Regions from separate parts of the Mycolicibacterium sarraceniae genome, predicted to be linked through region 2. Evidence: predicted binding sites of a transcription regulator. Region 2 holds the regulator's gene; each other region holds the start of a gene.
What was found. Region 2 encodes LexA, which represses DNA repair genes until DNA is damaged. Its sites were predicted from a motif close to CGAACANNTGTTCG; they were not measured.
Positions count from the first base shown of each region.

Region 1 (4,984 bases), 2.1 Mb from region 2:
ACGAGGTGGCCTATGCCGAATGTAATGGCCATCGCCAGCGCACCCCCGATGACCACCCGGTAGATCGCGCGTCGTGCGTCGGCGCCGCCGAGGCGCGCACTGATCAGGCCGGTGATCGCCAGCGCGATCAGCACTGCGACAAACGTGATCGGCACCCGCAGCGACGTCGGTGGTAACAGGATCGCCAGCAGCGGCAGGGTGGCGCCGACGGTGAAGGCGATGGCAGACGAGATCGCGGCCTGCCAGGGGTTGGTGAGCTCATCGGGGTCGAGGCGCAGTTCGATGTCGACGTGGGCGGCGAACGCATCGTGGTCGGTGAGCTCTTCGGCGACGGTCCGGGCGGTCGCCGGGGTCAGCCCCTTGGCTTCGTAAAGCGCTGCCAGTTCGTCGAGTTCGGCACCGGGGTCGGTCTCGAGCTCTCGGCGTTCCTTGCCCAGCATCGCCTTTTCGGTGTCGCGCTGGGTGCTGACGGACACGTATTCGCCGACGGCCATCGACAGCGCTCCCGCGGCCAGCGCCGCGATTCCTGCGGTGAAGATCGGTGCTCGCTCGGTGGACGCTGCGGCGACGCCGACGACAATCCCCGCGGTGGACACGATGCCGTCGTTGGCCCCGAGCACGCCGGCGCGCAGCCAGTTCAGTCGGCTGCCGAACCCGTCGTGGTGCGGCTCGTAGGGGTGTGTCGATGGGTCGGTAGGCGTTGTCACGTGTGCAGCGTAGAACCATCACCGTAGCGGCGCGCGATGTCGGGCGAGCCCGCTCAGCCGGAATACCTCGGCCGCTGTGGTAAGCCGTCCGGAGAGTCTTGCCACTTCTGACGGCCCCACGGCAACAGGTCGATGAGCGGGAACGAGTGGCTGAGTTGCTCGGTGCTGCGGCCGTTGGTGTGCCAGGTGTGGTAGACGGTGTCACCGTCGCGCAGGAAGACGTTGACCCCGAATCCCTCGCCAGGTCCGGCGTCGACGTCGGCGCCGCCGGCCTTGCCCGTCTTGCCGGCCGCTGCCCACGGGTGCACGAGAATTTGCGCATCTGACTCGAAATCCAATGTGCGGCAGTTGCCGCCACAGTAGGTCTGTGTATTTCTTGTCAGGAAACTGTGCGCCGCTGATCGCCATTTTCGCTTGCGGTGCCCGACGGCGCTTCGGCTAGTCCAGCCAGCGCCCACGGCAATGGACGCTGATGCAGCACACCCAACCGCTGGGTGGCACGGGTGAGCGCGACATACAGCTCGGCCGCCCCGCGCGGGCCAGCCGCGAGAATGCGATCCGGGTCCACCACCAGTACCGCGTCGAACTCCAAACCCTTGGTCGCCGAGGGGGCGACCGCGCCCGGCACGTCCGCGGGCCCGATCACGATGCTGGTGCCCTCCCGGGCGGCTTCGGATGCCACGAACTCCTCGACGGCGGCCGAGACACCTTCCGCGCTGACATGCCGGGACCAGGGGCGGATACCGCACGCGCGCACCGACTCCGGGGCCCGGACATCGGGTGCGAAGTCAGCCAGCAACGCGGCGGCGACGGCCATGATCTCGGCCGGTGTGCGGTAGTTCACCGACAGCGACCGGTACAGCCACCGGCCGGGTACGTAGGGATCCAGCATCTCGGCCCACGACCTCGCCCCGGCCATCGAGCGGCGTTGCGCGAGGTCGCCGACCACTGTGAACGACCGGCTCGGGCAGCGGCGCATCAGTACCCGCCAGTCCATCTCCGAGAGCTCCTGCGCCTCGTCCACCACGACGTGCCGGTACGTCCAGTCCCGGTCGGCGGCGGCGCGCTCGGCGAGATCGCGGGTATCACGCTCGGTGAAGCGCTCAGCGAGGTCTTCGGCGCCGATCAGATCCTGTGCCAGCAGATGATCCTCGTCGTCCATCAGATCCTCGCGGGCCACCATATTCTCCAACACGCCTGCGGCATAATCTGTTTCGGCGATTCGCTCCCGCTCGGCGGCCTCGTCGGAGCGCTTGTCGCGGCCCAGTAGGTCGACCAGTTCGTCGAGCAGCGGCACGTCCGACACCGTCCAGGCGGTGCCGTCTTCGCGCCACAGTGCCGTCTCGGCGCCGGCTGAGCGTAACCGCGCGGTTGAGGTGTACAGCGTGGCCAACACGTCCTCCGGTGTCAGCACCGGCCAGAGCTCGTCGAGGGCGGCCTCGAACTGCTCGCGGCCGTCGAGCTCGTCGATCAGGTCGACGCGAATCTTCTCCCAGGCATCGCGATTGTCTCGGGTCAGCCAACCGTGCCCGATCCTGGCGATCGCGCGCTCGGTCAGAACGTAGGTGATGATCTCGCGGAACACCGCACGGGCCGCGTTGTGCGGCAGCTTGCTCATCCGGGCTTCCTCCACGGCCCACTGGGCCGTATCGGCATCGATCCGCATGGTGACATCGGCCAACGGGATCTCGATCGGGCTCTCGGGCAGCCGCTGGCGGTCGGTGATCGCGGCCGCCAGTACCGCCAGCATGGCTCGGGAACCCTTGATACGGGCGACATCTGGGGCCTCTTCAGCGGTGACATGCAGTCCGGGAACCAGGTCGCCGACCGTCATGAACACCACCTCCGACTCGCCCAGTGACGGCAGCACCCGGCTGATGTGGTCCATGAACGCCTGGTTGGGTCCCACCACCAGCACCCCGTGGCGTTCGATCCGCTGCCGTTGCGTGTAGAGCAGGTAGGCGACGCGGTGCAGTGCCACCACGGTCTTGCCGGTGCCCGGTCCGCCCTCGATCACCAGCACGCCCGGATGATCGTGCCGAATGATCTCGTCCTGTTCGGCCTGGATCGTCGCGACAATGTCGCGCATACCCTCACCGCGAGGTGCGTTGACCGCCGCGAGCAGGGCCGCGTCACTGCTGAAGGGGCTGTCGTCGCCGGCCTCGGGGTCGGGGCGGCCGAAGACTTCGTCGGTGAAATCGACCAGGCGGCGACCGAGGGAATGGAACTGGCGACGCCGACGCATGCCTTCGGGGCTGGCTGCGGTGGCCACGTAGAAAGCACGCGCGGCCGGTGCCCGCCAGTCGAGCAAGAGCGGTTCGTGGTCGCCGTGCTCGTCGAAGATACCGATGCGGCCGACGTAGAGCCGTTCGCCCGAAATCGCGTCCAGCCGCCCGAAGCACAACCCGTGGTCGGCGACGTCCAACCGCGTCATCGATCGAGCCAGGGTCCGGACCTCGGCGTCCCGCGCCACCAGCGTTCCGCCGTCCTGCAGATCGATCGGTCCCCGCAGCGCGGCTTGGTATTGGTCCTTGACCTGCGAACGCTTGGCGTCGAGCCGGGTATAGAGCTCGGCCAGGTATGCCTGCTCAGACTCCAGTTCATGATCATGCGCGTGAGCCGGCATGCGTCTCAGTTCCCCCTCAATTCCGTAGTCCGAGACATCATCTTCGTCTAGTTTGCCCGCACCGCTCAGCGCATCGAACATTTGTTCGATACGCTAGCTGCGTGAACTGGTTCACCGGCCCGCCGAGCTGGTCGGAGATGGAGCGGGTGCTGGGCGGCAAGCCCCGACGGCCCGGCTTGTCGCTCGGGGAACCACACGCCGACGGCGGGGACGGCCCGGCCTGGTCACGCCATCGGGAACCATACGAGCCGCCCGGTGGGCGTCCGCTGCGCTCAGCCGTGCCCTACGCCGAGTTGCATGCGCATTCGGCCTACAGCTTTCTCGACGGAGCCAGCACCCCGGAAGAACTCGTCGAGGAGGCCTCGCGACTGGACCTGCGGGCCATCGCACTGACCGATCACGACGGTCTCTACGGTGTGGTGCGATTCGCCGAGGCGGCCAAGGAACTCGATATGCGCACTGTCTTCGGTGCTGAACTGTCGCTGGGCAATACCGCACGCGCCGAGGCGCCCGACCCGCCTGGGCCGCACCTGCTGGTGCTGGCCCGCGGCCCGGAGGGCTACCGCCGGCTGTCTCGTCAGTTGGCGGCTGCGCATCTGGCCGGTGGTGAGAAGGGCAAGCCGCACTATGACTACGACGCGCTCACCGAGGCGGCCGGTGGGCACTGGCATATTCTCACCGGATGTCGTAAAGGTCATGTCCGGCAGTCCCTTTCGGAACACGGGCCGCAGGCGGCCGAAGCGGCGCTGGCTGACCTGGTGGACCGCTTCGGCAGTGATCGGGTCAGCATCGAACTCACCTGTCACGGTGATCCGCTCGACGACGAACGCAATGCCGCGCTAGCTGCGTTGGCGCCGCGCTTCGGGGTGGGTGTCGTCGCCACCACTGGCGCTCACTTCGCCGAGCCGAGCCGAGGACGGCTGGCCATGGCCATGGGGGCGATCCGGGCGCGCCAGTCGCTGGACGAAGCGGCCGGCTGGCTGGCGCCATTGGGAGGCGCACATCTGCGCTCCGGCGACGAGATGGCCCAGCTATTCGCACGGCACCCCGAAGCTATCAGCGCTGCAGCTGATCTCGGTGAGCAGTGCGCCTTCGGGCTGGCGCTGATTGCGCCGCAGCTGCCACTGTTCGACGTGCCCGATGGGCATACCGAGGACAGCTGGCTGCGGGAGTTGGTAATGGTCGGGGCCACCCAGCGCTACGGGCCGCGCGCTAATGCCACAGAGGCGTACACCCAGATCGAGCGCGAGCTCGACATCATCGCCGCGTTGAAGTTCCCGGGGTATTTCCTGGTGGTTCACGACATCACCCGGTTCTGTCGAGAGAATGACATCCTGTGTCAGGGAAGGGGATCGGCGGCCAACTCTGCCGTCTGCTACGCGCTGGGTGTCACTGCCGTCGACCCGATCGCCAATGAGCTGCTCTTCGAGAGGTTCCTGTCCCCGGCCCGAGACGGGCCACCCGATATCGACATCGATATCGAATCGGACCTGCGGGAAAAGGCCATTCAATACGTCTACGACCGCTACGGCCGCGATTACGCCGCGCAGGTAGCCAACGTCATCACCTACCGGGGCAAAAGTGCGGTGCGTGACATGGCTCGTGCGCTCGGCTTCTCTCAAGGCCAGCAAGACGCTTGGAGCAAGCAGAT
Region 1 is NZ_AP022595.1:511,746-516,729, reverse strand. Features, by position in the region: gene G6N13_RS02700 (VIT1/CCC1 transporter family protein) at 1-707, opposite strand, end outside; partial or broken gene G6N13_RS02695 (DUF899 family protein) at 761-973, opposite strand; gene helR (RNA polymerase recycling motor ATPase HelR) at 1,087-3,333, opposite strand; gene G6N13_RS02685 (error-prone DNA polymerase) at 3,435-4,984, shown strand, end outside.
Region 1: G6N13_RS02685 (error-prone DNA polymerase) is a predicted target of LexA. The motif match lies at 3,408-3,421, and genes of this name have one in related genera.

Region 2 (4,984 bases):
TTCGGCTTCATCTACCTGATGCAGAACCTGCCGCAGGAGCGCCTCAACATTGCGGTGATGGCAGCCGCGGCGATGGAAAACGTGCTCGAGCAGACGCTGCGATACACCAAGGAACGCAAGGCGTTTGGCAAGCCGATCGGCAGCCAGCAGAACAGCCGCTTCCTGTTGGCCGAACTGTCCACCGAGGCGACCGCCGTGCGCATCATGGTCGACGAGTTCATTCGCCTTCACCTTGACGGAAAACTCTCGGCCGAGCAGGCATCGATGGCGAAGTGGTACTCCACGGAGAAGCAGGTGTACCTGATCGACCGGTGCCTGCAATTACACGGCGGCTACGGCTATATGCGCGAGTATCCGGTGGCCCGCTCCTACCTCGACGCCCGGGTCCAAACGATTTACGGCGGCACGACCGAAATCATGAAGGAGATCATTGGTCGCAGCCTGGGCGTCTAACCCAGGCATGGGGTCTGAGCTGGCATTTCTAGGACCGCTCAGCCGCCATTCGGTACCCGGTTACCCGAATAGCTCGGCTTTGTGCTCGACTTTTCCGGAGTTTTACCCCTTCCCCGAGTGCGGCATATCTAAGGAAATGCCGCGTGTCGCGAAGTGCTGACGCAAAGTTGACACGGAGGATAAGGGGAATCATCTTGACCGAAACTGCGGGGAGAGCGCATGACCTGGCTTGGAAGTCGCCTCAGTAGAGGCGTCGGGCGAATGGCGCTCGTCGTCGTCGCGACGGCTACAGCGGGTCTGCTGTCGGCGCCCGGGGCGATCGCGACCCCCGACAGTGATGCGAGTGGTGCCATCGACCAGGCCTGGCAGGCTGCTGGCGGCACCAGTTCTCCGGTCGGTGCCAAGGACGGCGACGTCTACGCGGTCGGCGATGGGTTCGCCCAGAACTTCAGTGGCGGCAAGATCTTCTTCACCCCGGCCACCGGTGCCCACCTGTTGTTCGGGCCCATCCTGGACAAGTACCAGGCCCAAGGCGGCCCGGCCGACAGCGATCTCGGTTTCCCCACCATCGACGAGGTTGCGGGCCTGGTCGGCCCCGACAGCCGGGTGAGCACGTTCAGTGCCAGCGACAAACCGGCGATCTTCTGGACGCCCGACACCGGCGCGTGGGTGGTGCGCGGCGCGATCAACGCGGCCTGGGACAAACTCGGCGGCTCGGCCGGCACGATGGGCGTCCCCACCGGCGACGAGACCTTCGACGGCAACGTGGTGAACCAGAGGTTCACCGGCGGTGAGATCTCCTACGACAACAGCTCCAACACGTTCACCACGGTGCCGCCCGAACTGGCCGGCAACCTGGCCGGTCTCCAAGTGCCGACGGATGCGACGACGGCGATCAATGAGGCGTGGCGAGCCGTGGGCGGGCTCGCGGGCCCGCTCGGTGCCCGGCAGGGTGCGCAGAGTCCCGTCGGGACCGACGGTGCCGTGCAGGATTACGCCGGCGGCAAGATCTTCTACTCGCCGGCGACCGGTGCGCACGCTGTGACCGGCGCGATCCTGACGAAGTACGAGGCGCAGGGCGGACCGACGGGTGATCTCGGCCTGCCGACCGGAACCGAGGCGGACGGGGGTGCCCCGAACAGCCGCGTCAGCGCGTTCAGTGCCTCCGATAAGCCGGTGATTTTCTGGACGCCTGACAACGGTGCCATCGTGGTGCGGGGCGCGATCAACGCCGCATGGGCGAAGTTGGGCGGGGCAGGCGGCGAGCTCGGTGCTCCGACCGGCGAGCAGAGTGTCAACGGCGACACCGTGACCCAGAAGTTCAGCGGTGGCGAGATCTCCTGGAACAAATCCGCCAGCAAATTCACCACCAAACCGCCGGAGCTGGCCGGACAACTCGCCGGGCTGCAGGTGCCCAACGGGACCGGGCCGCAGTCCGGTCTGGCCGCACCGAAGTCCGGCACGGGTTTCACCTTCCACCTGTGGTGGTTGCTGATCATCATTCCGGTGCTGCTGCTGGTCGCGGTGATCGCGCTGGGTGTGCTCTGGCTGCGGCGGCGCCGTGGTAGCGATATCGAGATCGACGACGACTTCCACGATCCCGATTACGACGACGATGACGGTTACTGGCCGGATGAGCATGAGGGTCCCGCGGGTGCTCCTTCGACTGAACGCTTTTCGACCTACCCCGACGACGGCGGCGTCGTGCAGGTCGCCCAGGCGCCCGGGTTCTCTTGGGCGCAACCGGGTGGCGAGGACAAGTCGCAGCCCGGGCTCGGGGATGTGTTCGACGGCGACGAGGACTCCATCGACACCACGCCGACACGCATTCCCGCTGGGCCGGTCGATGCCGACGAGGTGGACGCAGCCGAGGCGCCCGACGGTCATACGTACGTCGAGATCGACGAGGTTGCCGATTCGGGGCGGCACGCGGTGGTGAATCTTGGTGAGTCGCAGTCGATGTGGCGACTCGATGTGGGCGAATTCGGTAGGCCGGGTCGGCGTCGCCGCGCCGCGAAGCCGGACGACGAGCCAGCGCCGGAGGAGTACGCCGAGGCCGAGATCGTCGAGCAGTACTTCCCTGCGGATCTCGAGGATGAGGGCAAACCGGTCACCGAGCCGGCGGAGGTTCTGCAGTCCGATGTGGCGGCCGGCACCGCCTCATCGCGCCCGGCGATCCACCTTCCGCTCTCTGATCCGTACCAGGCACCTGAGGGTTACGTGATCAAGGCCAACACCCACTCGGGGCTCTACTACGCCCCGGATTCGGCCCTCTACGACCACACCGTGCCCGAAGTCTGGTTCGCCAGTGAGGAACTCGCTCAGGCGAACGGGTTCGTCAAGGCGGAGTAGCCCCTAGATCTTGCGGATGACGGTGACGACCTTGCCGAGGATGGCGGCGTCGTTACCGGGGATCGGGTCGAATGCAGGGTTGTGCGGCATCAGCCATACCTGACCATTGGTGCGCTTGAACGTTTTCACAGTGGCTTCGCCGTCGATCATCGCCGCGACGATATCGCCGTTGTCAGCCACGTTCTGCTGACGGATGACCACCCAGTCACCGTCGCAGATCGCGGCATCGACCATCGATTCGCCGACGACCTTGAGCAGGAACAGCGAGCCCTCACCGACCAGTTCCTTGGGTAGCGGGAAGACGTCCTCGACGGCCTCCTCAGCCAGGATCGGGCCGCCGGCGGCGATGCGGCCGAGCACCGGCACGAACGTCGGTTCGGGAAGGGCGTCCGAGCCGGCGACATCGGTGGTCACGGCGGTCACCTCGTCGGCGCTGCGCACATCCACGGCGCGCGGGCGGTTGGCGTCGCGGCGCAGATAGCCCTTTCGCTCGAGGGTGCGCAGCTGGTGCGCCACCGAGGACGTCGAGGTGAGGCCGACGGCGTCGCCGATCTCGCGGATGCTCGGTGGATAGCCGCGGGTGGTGACCGAGGCGCGGATCACCTCGAGGATCGTTCGCTGCCGCTCGGTCAGTCCGGAGTCGGCACCTGATGTCTCACTGCGGTCGCTCATGGGCCCGAATGTAGTCGCGGGGCAGCAGATAATCAAACACTTGTTCGACCGCGGCGTGTCGCCGCCGTCAATCGTGCAGGTGATCGGCACCGCCAAAACGTGTCGGTGGGCGGATTTATTCTCCAGACACGCTCGCTCACATGTTCGTATTTCGAACGCATGGTCGAGTACAGTTCGAACACAAGGGCGAACAGTGGGCGTCTTGGAGGAAGGAAACAGACGTGACAGTCATCGACGATCGGCAGGTTTTCCCATCCGCACCGGTGCGGCCGATGCGCCCCCGTGCGGCGGTCAGGGCTAACACCCCCGTTCGGACCCGTCCCGCCGGGCCCCGCGGCCAACGGCCGTACCCGGCTCGCCCGGCCATCGCCCCGATGCGTTACTCCGGCACCGGCGTCACCTTCTCGCGGGCGCCGCACGTGCGGCGGCCGGTGAGCACCGCCGTCACGATCGCGCTGGCCGGGGTGGCCGCTCTGATCACCCTGTGGCTGGGTCTGGTGGGTCATCTCAGTGGCACGTCGGCGGCCACCGACCAGGTGCCCGATCAGCTTGCGGTGGTCCAGGTCCAGGCGGGGGAGACGCTGCAGCAGCTCGCCGGCCGGGTGGCCCCCGATGCGCCCGCCGGGCAGGTGATGGCGCGCATCCGCGACTTGAACAAGCTCGATTCAGCCACGTTGGATGCCGGACAGACGCTCATCGCCCCGATGGGGTGATCGCGCGACGCATCACGGTCGGCCACAACGTGTGCCGGACAAGCGGCCTTGCTGGTGGCGGTCTCGCTCGCCCGAGTTTTCGGGGCGTGGCCGTCGGCAGGGCAGCACAGGTAGTCTCTGGGTGGTCCGAAGCATCGAGCTGCGGCGGAGGCGAAGGAGCGGCCATGCATTGCCCGTTCTGTCGCCATCCTGATTCCAGAGTGGTCGATTCCCGTGAAGCAGACGAGGGTCAGGCCATTCGGCGGCGCCGATCCTGTCCGGAGTGCGGCCGGCGGTTCACCACCGTCGAGACCGCCGTGCTGGCGGTCGTCAAACGCAGCGGCGTCACCGAACCGTTCAGCCGCGAGAAGGTCATCAGCGGCGTGCGCCGGGCCTGCCAGGGTCGAGACGTCGACGACGATGCGCTGAACATGCTGGCCCAGCAGGTCGAAGACGCTGTGCGGGCGGCCGGTTCTCCCGAGATCCCGAGCCACGAGGTCGGCCTGGCCATTCTTGGGCCGCTGCGCGAACTCGACGAGGTGGCGTACCTGCGCTTCGCCTCGGTGTACCGCTCCTTCAGCTCCGCTGAGGATTTCGAACGCGAGATCGAGGCGCTGCGCGCCCATCGCGCGGTCGGCACCTCCGGCTGACTGGTCGTCAGCCCAGCTGGCGGGCACCGTCACTGACCACGCGGCCCGCCACTAGAACCCACCCTTCAGCATTCCAGGTCGTGTAGATCTGCGATCCCTGGCCCTGCGTGATCATCAGATCCCGGCTCAGATAGTCGGTCAGGCGAGCTGCCGCTGAACCGGTCG
Region 2 is NZ_AP022595.1:3,276,235-3,281,218, forward strand. Features, by position in the region: gene G6N13_RS16325 (acyl-CoA dehydrogenase family protein) at 1-453, shown strand, start outside; gene G6N13_RS16330 (LGFP repeat-containing protein) at 715-2,805, shown strand; gene lexA (transcriptional repressor LexA) at 2,809-3,477, opposite strand; gene G6N13_RS16340 (LysM peptidoglycan-binding domain-containing protein) at 3,699-4,190, shown strand; gene nrdR (transcriptional regulator NrdR) at 4,355-4,819, shown strand; gene G6N13_RS16350 (PhzF family protein) at 4,827-4,984, opposite strand, start outside.

Region 3 (4,984 bases), 1.1 Mb from region 2:
GCCGAAGACATCCACGGCTTCTCGCAAGCGAGACAGCCGATCGTCGGCCAGTAGCGCACTGCCGTTGGCGCGCAGCGAGGCGTCGATGACGTCAAGGTCGGCGCGCAGTTCGGCCGGCGTTTCGTAGGGCGGCATGCCGAGATCGAGGGTGTGCTGCGGGGTGCGGTCGAGGATGTCATGCGCGGTGGCGGTCAGCCGGGCATGCACCACCCGCAAGGCTCGGCGATACGGCTCGTCGAGCCGGGCCGGTTCGTTGCAGGCGTCGGCCAGCGCAACGAGGTCCTCGGTGGTCTTCACCAGCCGCACCGACAGTGACAGCTCCTGCTCCAGGTGCGTCAGCTCAGCGAAGTAGTGCCCCAGCGCGGTGTAGGCGGCACTGCCGGTGGCCAGCCGCACCACCTCGGCGTCGACGTTCGGATTGCCGTCCCGATCGCCACCGATCCACGACCCCGGCCGCAGGATCGGCGCGGCCAGTAGCTCGGAGTCGGTCCACCGCGCCCGCAATGCGTCGCGCACTTCGGCGTTCACCTTCGGGATCACCTCGAAGAACGCCGCCGGGTAATAGCGCAGTCCGACTTCGATCTCATCTTGAATCTTCAACCGGGACAACCGAATCAGCGCGGTCTGCCACAGGGTCAGGATCTGGCGGCGCAGTTCGGTCTCGACCGGCTGGCCGTCCTCGGTTTCATCCTGCCCACGCAGCCGCACCCGCATCAGCTGGGTGATGCGGTGCTGGGTGTCGAAGACGGTGCGGCGGCGGGTTTCGGTCGGATGAGCGGTGATCACCGGTGCCACCAACGCACCTTTCAGCGCCTCGGCGACGGTGTCGGGATTGAGGTGCGCGGCGTCCAGCTTTAGGTAGGTGGCCGCCAGGGTGCTGTTCTGCGGGGGTTCTCCGGCGGCGACGTGGATGGCGCGGCGGCGTTCGCGGTGGATGTCTTCGGCGACGTTGGCCAGCAGCGCGAAGTGGGTGAAGGCACGGATCACCGGGATGGCCTGATGGATGTCGATGCCGTCGAAGAGTTGGGCGAGTTCGGACCGGTCGATCTCGGAGCGGCGCACCCGGAACGATTCGACTCGGGCCCGCTCGACGAGGTCGAACACCTCCTCGCCGTTCTGCTCGCGGACGGTATCGCCAAGGATCGTGCCGAGCAGTCGGATGTCCTCCCGCATCGGCTCGGTGGCCTCCCTCCCGACCTTGGTGCGGGTGACCGCGCCGATCGGTTCCAGAGATTCGGGGAGTTCAGCCATCCCTCAAGTATCAGGGTGCGCGGTGGGGGCTGCAGAACGTGTGAATCTATCCACAGCTTCGGATTCATCCACACTGCGGATTCTCGCCCATGGGATTCGAACACATGTTCTATACCGTGGAGTCATGGAACCGCTGAGCGCCGAGGACGTGCACGTGGCCGTGCGCGCTGAGCTCGATGCCGTGGACACCGCGTACGGCCGGTTGCGGTCCGTGTGTACCGATCTGGCCGGTAATGCGTTTCGCATCGAGGTGGCCGCCCGTCTGGAAGCGCAGGATCGGGTCAACAGGGGCCTGTCCTACCGGATGTTCGGTGAGATCGCCGAACCGGTCGACGGCGTCGGCATGCCGGCCGGCGTCAAGGTTCGTGACGTGCTGGCCAGCCGTTTGCGGCTGACCGCCGGGGAGGTCAAGCGGCGATTCCGGATCGCCTCACGGATCCGCGCACGCCGGTCGCCCACCGGGGCGCCCCTGCCGCCTGAGCTGCCGGCGTTGGCGGCCGCCGTCGAGGAGGGCGAAGTCGGCGAGGATCATATCGCCGCGGTGTGCCAAGCACTCGACAGGTTGCCTTCAGTGGTGGCGCCGGCCGACCGCGAGGCCGCCGAGAGGACGCTCGTTCGCCATGCGCGGGAGGAGGATTCGAGATTCGTCGCCGCGATCGGCGTTGGGATTGCCGATTGCCTGAACCCGGATGGCACGTTCACCGACGAGGACCGCGCCCGGCGCCGCGGCGTGGTGCTGGGCCGGCAGGGGCCGGACGGGATGAGCAGGCTCTCGGGCTGGCTGGATCCGGAGGGACGCGCCTATCTGGAGACCGTGACGGCCGCGCAACGGCCGGGGCGCCATGTTCCCGACGGCACCGAGGGCCGCGACACCCGCACGCCCGAGCAGCGCTGCCACGACGGACTGAAACTGGGCCTGAAGGCCGGGGTCGAATCCGGCGCACTGGGCCAGCACCGCGGGCTGCCGGTGACCGTGATCGTGACGACGACGCTGGGCGAGCTCGAGCAGGCGTGTGGCTGGGCTCGTACCGGCGGTACCGGCCGGTTGCCGATGCGCGACGTCATCCGGATGGCCGGCGAGGCGATTCACTACCTGGCGGTGTTCGAGGACCACTCCACGCGGCCGCTGTACCTGGGCCGTGCCAAACGCCTTGCGACAGAGGACCATCGAATCATCTGCTACGCACGTGATCGTGGCTGCACAAAACCGAACTGCTTCGAACCGGGATATCACTGCGAGGTTCATCACGCGCAGCCGTGGAGCGAGGGCGGGCCGACCGACGCGGACAACCTGCACTTCGGCTGCGCCTGTGACCACAAGATGGCCACTGACGGCGAGTACACGACGACCGTCACCGAGGACGGCCGTATCGCCTGGAGCGATGGCAGCGGTCCCCCGCGCGTGAACGACGTGCACCACCCCGAGCGATTGCTCGCCGACTCGGACGAGCCGCCGGGTCCGGGTCCCGGCGCCGGTCCCTAATGACGTTCTCGTCATTTATCGCCCACGGGGCGTGGCTGTTCGTTAATCTCCCGCGAGTCGAGGTTCGAACCGCAACGAGGGGTTGCAATGATCCGCGGATTAGTTCTCACCGGCATTTTCGCCATCGGTGTCGGGGCGGCACCGGCGATTCACGCTGGCGCGACGCCCGTGCCGCTGCCCCTCAACAGCGGCATCGCCTGCCAGTGGTGACGCTTCGGGCCACGCTCCGCCCACCGGGATACAACAGCAGGCAGGATCGCATGATGGCCACTGAACCGATGACCACCGTGTTCACCGCCCGCCGCGTCATCACGATGGATCCCGACATACCCGATGCCACCGCTGTCGCCGTGACCGATGGCCGGATCACCGCCGTCGGCCATGCCGACGAACTCCGGGCGACCGGGACGGTCGATGACACCTTCGCTGATGCGATCATCTGTGCGGGTCTGATCGATCAACACCTGCATCCGGTGCTCGGGGCCACCACTCTGATGACCGAGGTGATCGCCATCGAGGACTGGCGGCTACCCGACAAGATCTATCCGGCCGCGCACTCACCCGCGGAGTACCGGAGTCGGCTCGCCACTGCCGAACAGCAGCTTTCCGACCCGGCCGAGTGGCTGTTCTCGTGGGGCTATCACAAGCTCTGGCACGGCGCGCTGGATCGCGCCGCACTCGACGCGATCAGCACCACGCGCCCGATCGCGGTGTGGCAGCGGTCCTGTCACGAGTGGTATCTGAACTCCGCGGCGATCGATCGGCTCGGCATCACCGCCGCGGACCTGACCGGCCAGGGCACCGCCAGCACGATGGTCGATCTGGACGCCGGCCATTGGTGGGAAACCGGGATGAACCTGCTGCTTCCCAAGCTTTCTCCGCTGTTCATGAGCCAGGACCGGCTGGCGGCCGGGTTGCGCCAGCTGGTCGCCTACCTGCACCGCAACGGAGTCACCGCGATCAACGAGCCCGGCATCATGTGGGCGTTCGAACCGTGGTTGCTGTATCAAGACATCCTCGGATCCGAGGAAACTCCCTTCACATCAACGTTTCTCGTCGATGCTCGCAGTCAGGCAGACTCCGGTATGGACCCCGCCGACGCGGTCGCCGACGCGCAGCGGCAGGTCGACAGCGCCGCCGCGGGCAAGGTGCGGCTGCTACCGCGGCAGGTCAAGCTGTTCGCCGACGGCGCGATCATCAGCCAGTTGATGCAGATGCGCGACCCGTACCTCGACGAGTCGGGCCACCCCGACCTGTGCCATCACGGCGAGTGGATGATGCAACCCGACACGTTTCGGGCGTTCGCGAAGGTCTACTGGAACGCGGACTGGCAGTTGCACATTCACGTCAACGGTGACGCCGGACTGGATCTGGTGCTCGACACCATCGCCGAGTGCATGGCCGGCCATCCGCGCGCCGACCACCGCACGGTGATCGTGCACTTCGCCAACTCGACCGAGGCGCAGGTGGAGCGCATCGCCCAGCTGGGCTGCATCGTGTCCGCCAATTCGTACTATCCCGTCGGATTCGCCGATCAATACACCGCCCACGGGCTGGGCTCCGAACGCGCCGACGCGATGGTCCGAGCGGCATCAGTGCTGAGCCGAGGCATCCCGCTGTCGCTGCATTCCGACCTGCCGATGGGCCCGGCCGCACCGCTGACCCTGGCCTGGTGCGCGGTCAACCGGCAGACACCCAGCGGCCGGGTCGCCGGCCCCGATCAGCGGATCTCGGTGGATGACGCGCTGCGTGCGGTCACGATCGAGGCCGCCTACTCGTGGCGGCTCGAGCGCGAGCTCGGCAGCATCACGCCGGGAAAACTCGCCAACTTCACGGTCCTGGCCCAGGACCCGTATGCGGTCGATCCGCTGCGGCTCGACGACATCGAGGTGCTGGGCACGGTTTACGAGGGCCGCACATTCGTGTCCGGGTGACCCAGCATCGCGAACAGCGGCGCGTGCAGGCGCTTGCGCTCGGCGGCGGACAGCCGGCCGGTCATCGGCGCGCGCCGTCTTCACCACCTGACAGGTCAGCTGTATTTGATCTGCAGGGCCATCCCGACGATGGACACCACCCAGATACCGGTGACGAACAACGTCAAGCGGTCGAGGTTCTTCTCGACAACCGTCGACCCGGACAGGCTGGACTGCACGCCGCCGCCGAACAGCGTCGACAGGCCGCCACCCTTGGCGCGGTGCAGCAGCACCAGCAACACCACCAGCACGCTGGTGACCACCAGGATGATCTGCA
Region 3 is NZ_AP022595.1:4,345,074-4,350,057, forward strand. Features, by position in the region: gene ppc (phosphoenolpyruvate carboxylase) at 1-1,251, opposite strand, end outside; gene G6N13_RS21700 (HNH endonuclease signature motif containing protein) at 1,376-2,734, shown strand; gene G6N13_RS21705 (amidohydrolase) at 2,995-4,668, shown strand; gene secG (preprotein translocase subunit SecG) at 4,764-4,984, opposite strand, start outside.
Region 3: G6N13_RS21700 (HNH endonuclease signature motif containing protein) is a predicted target of LexA. The motif match lies at 1,349-1,362, and genes of this name have one in related genera.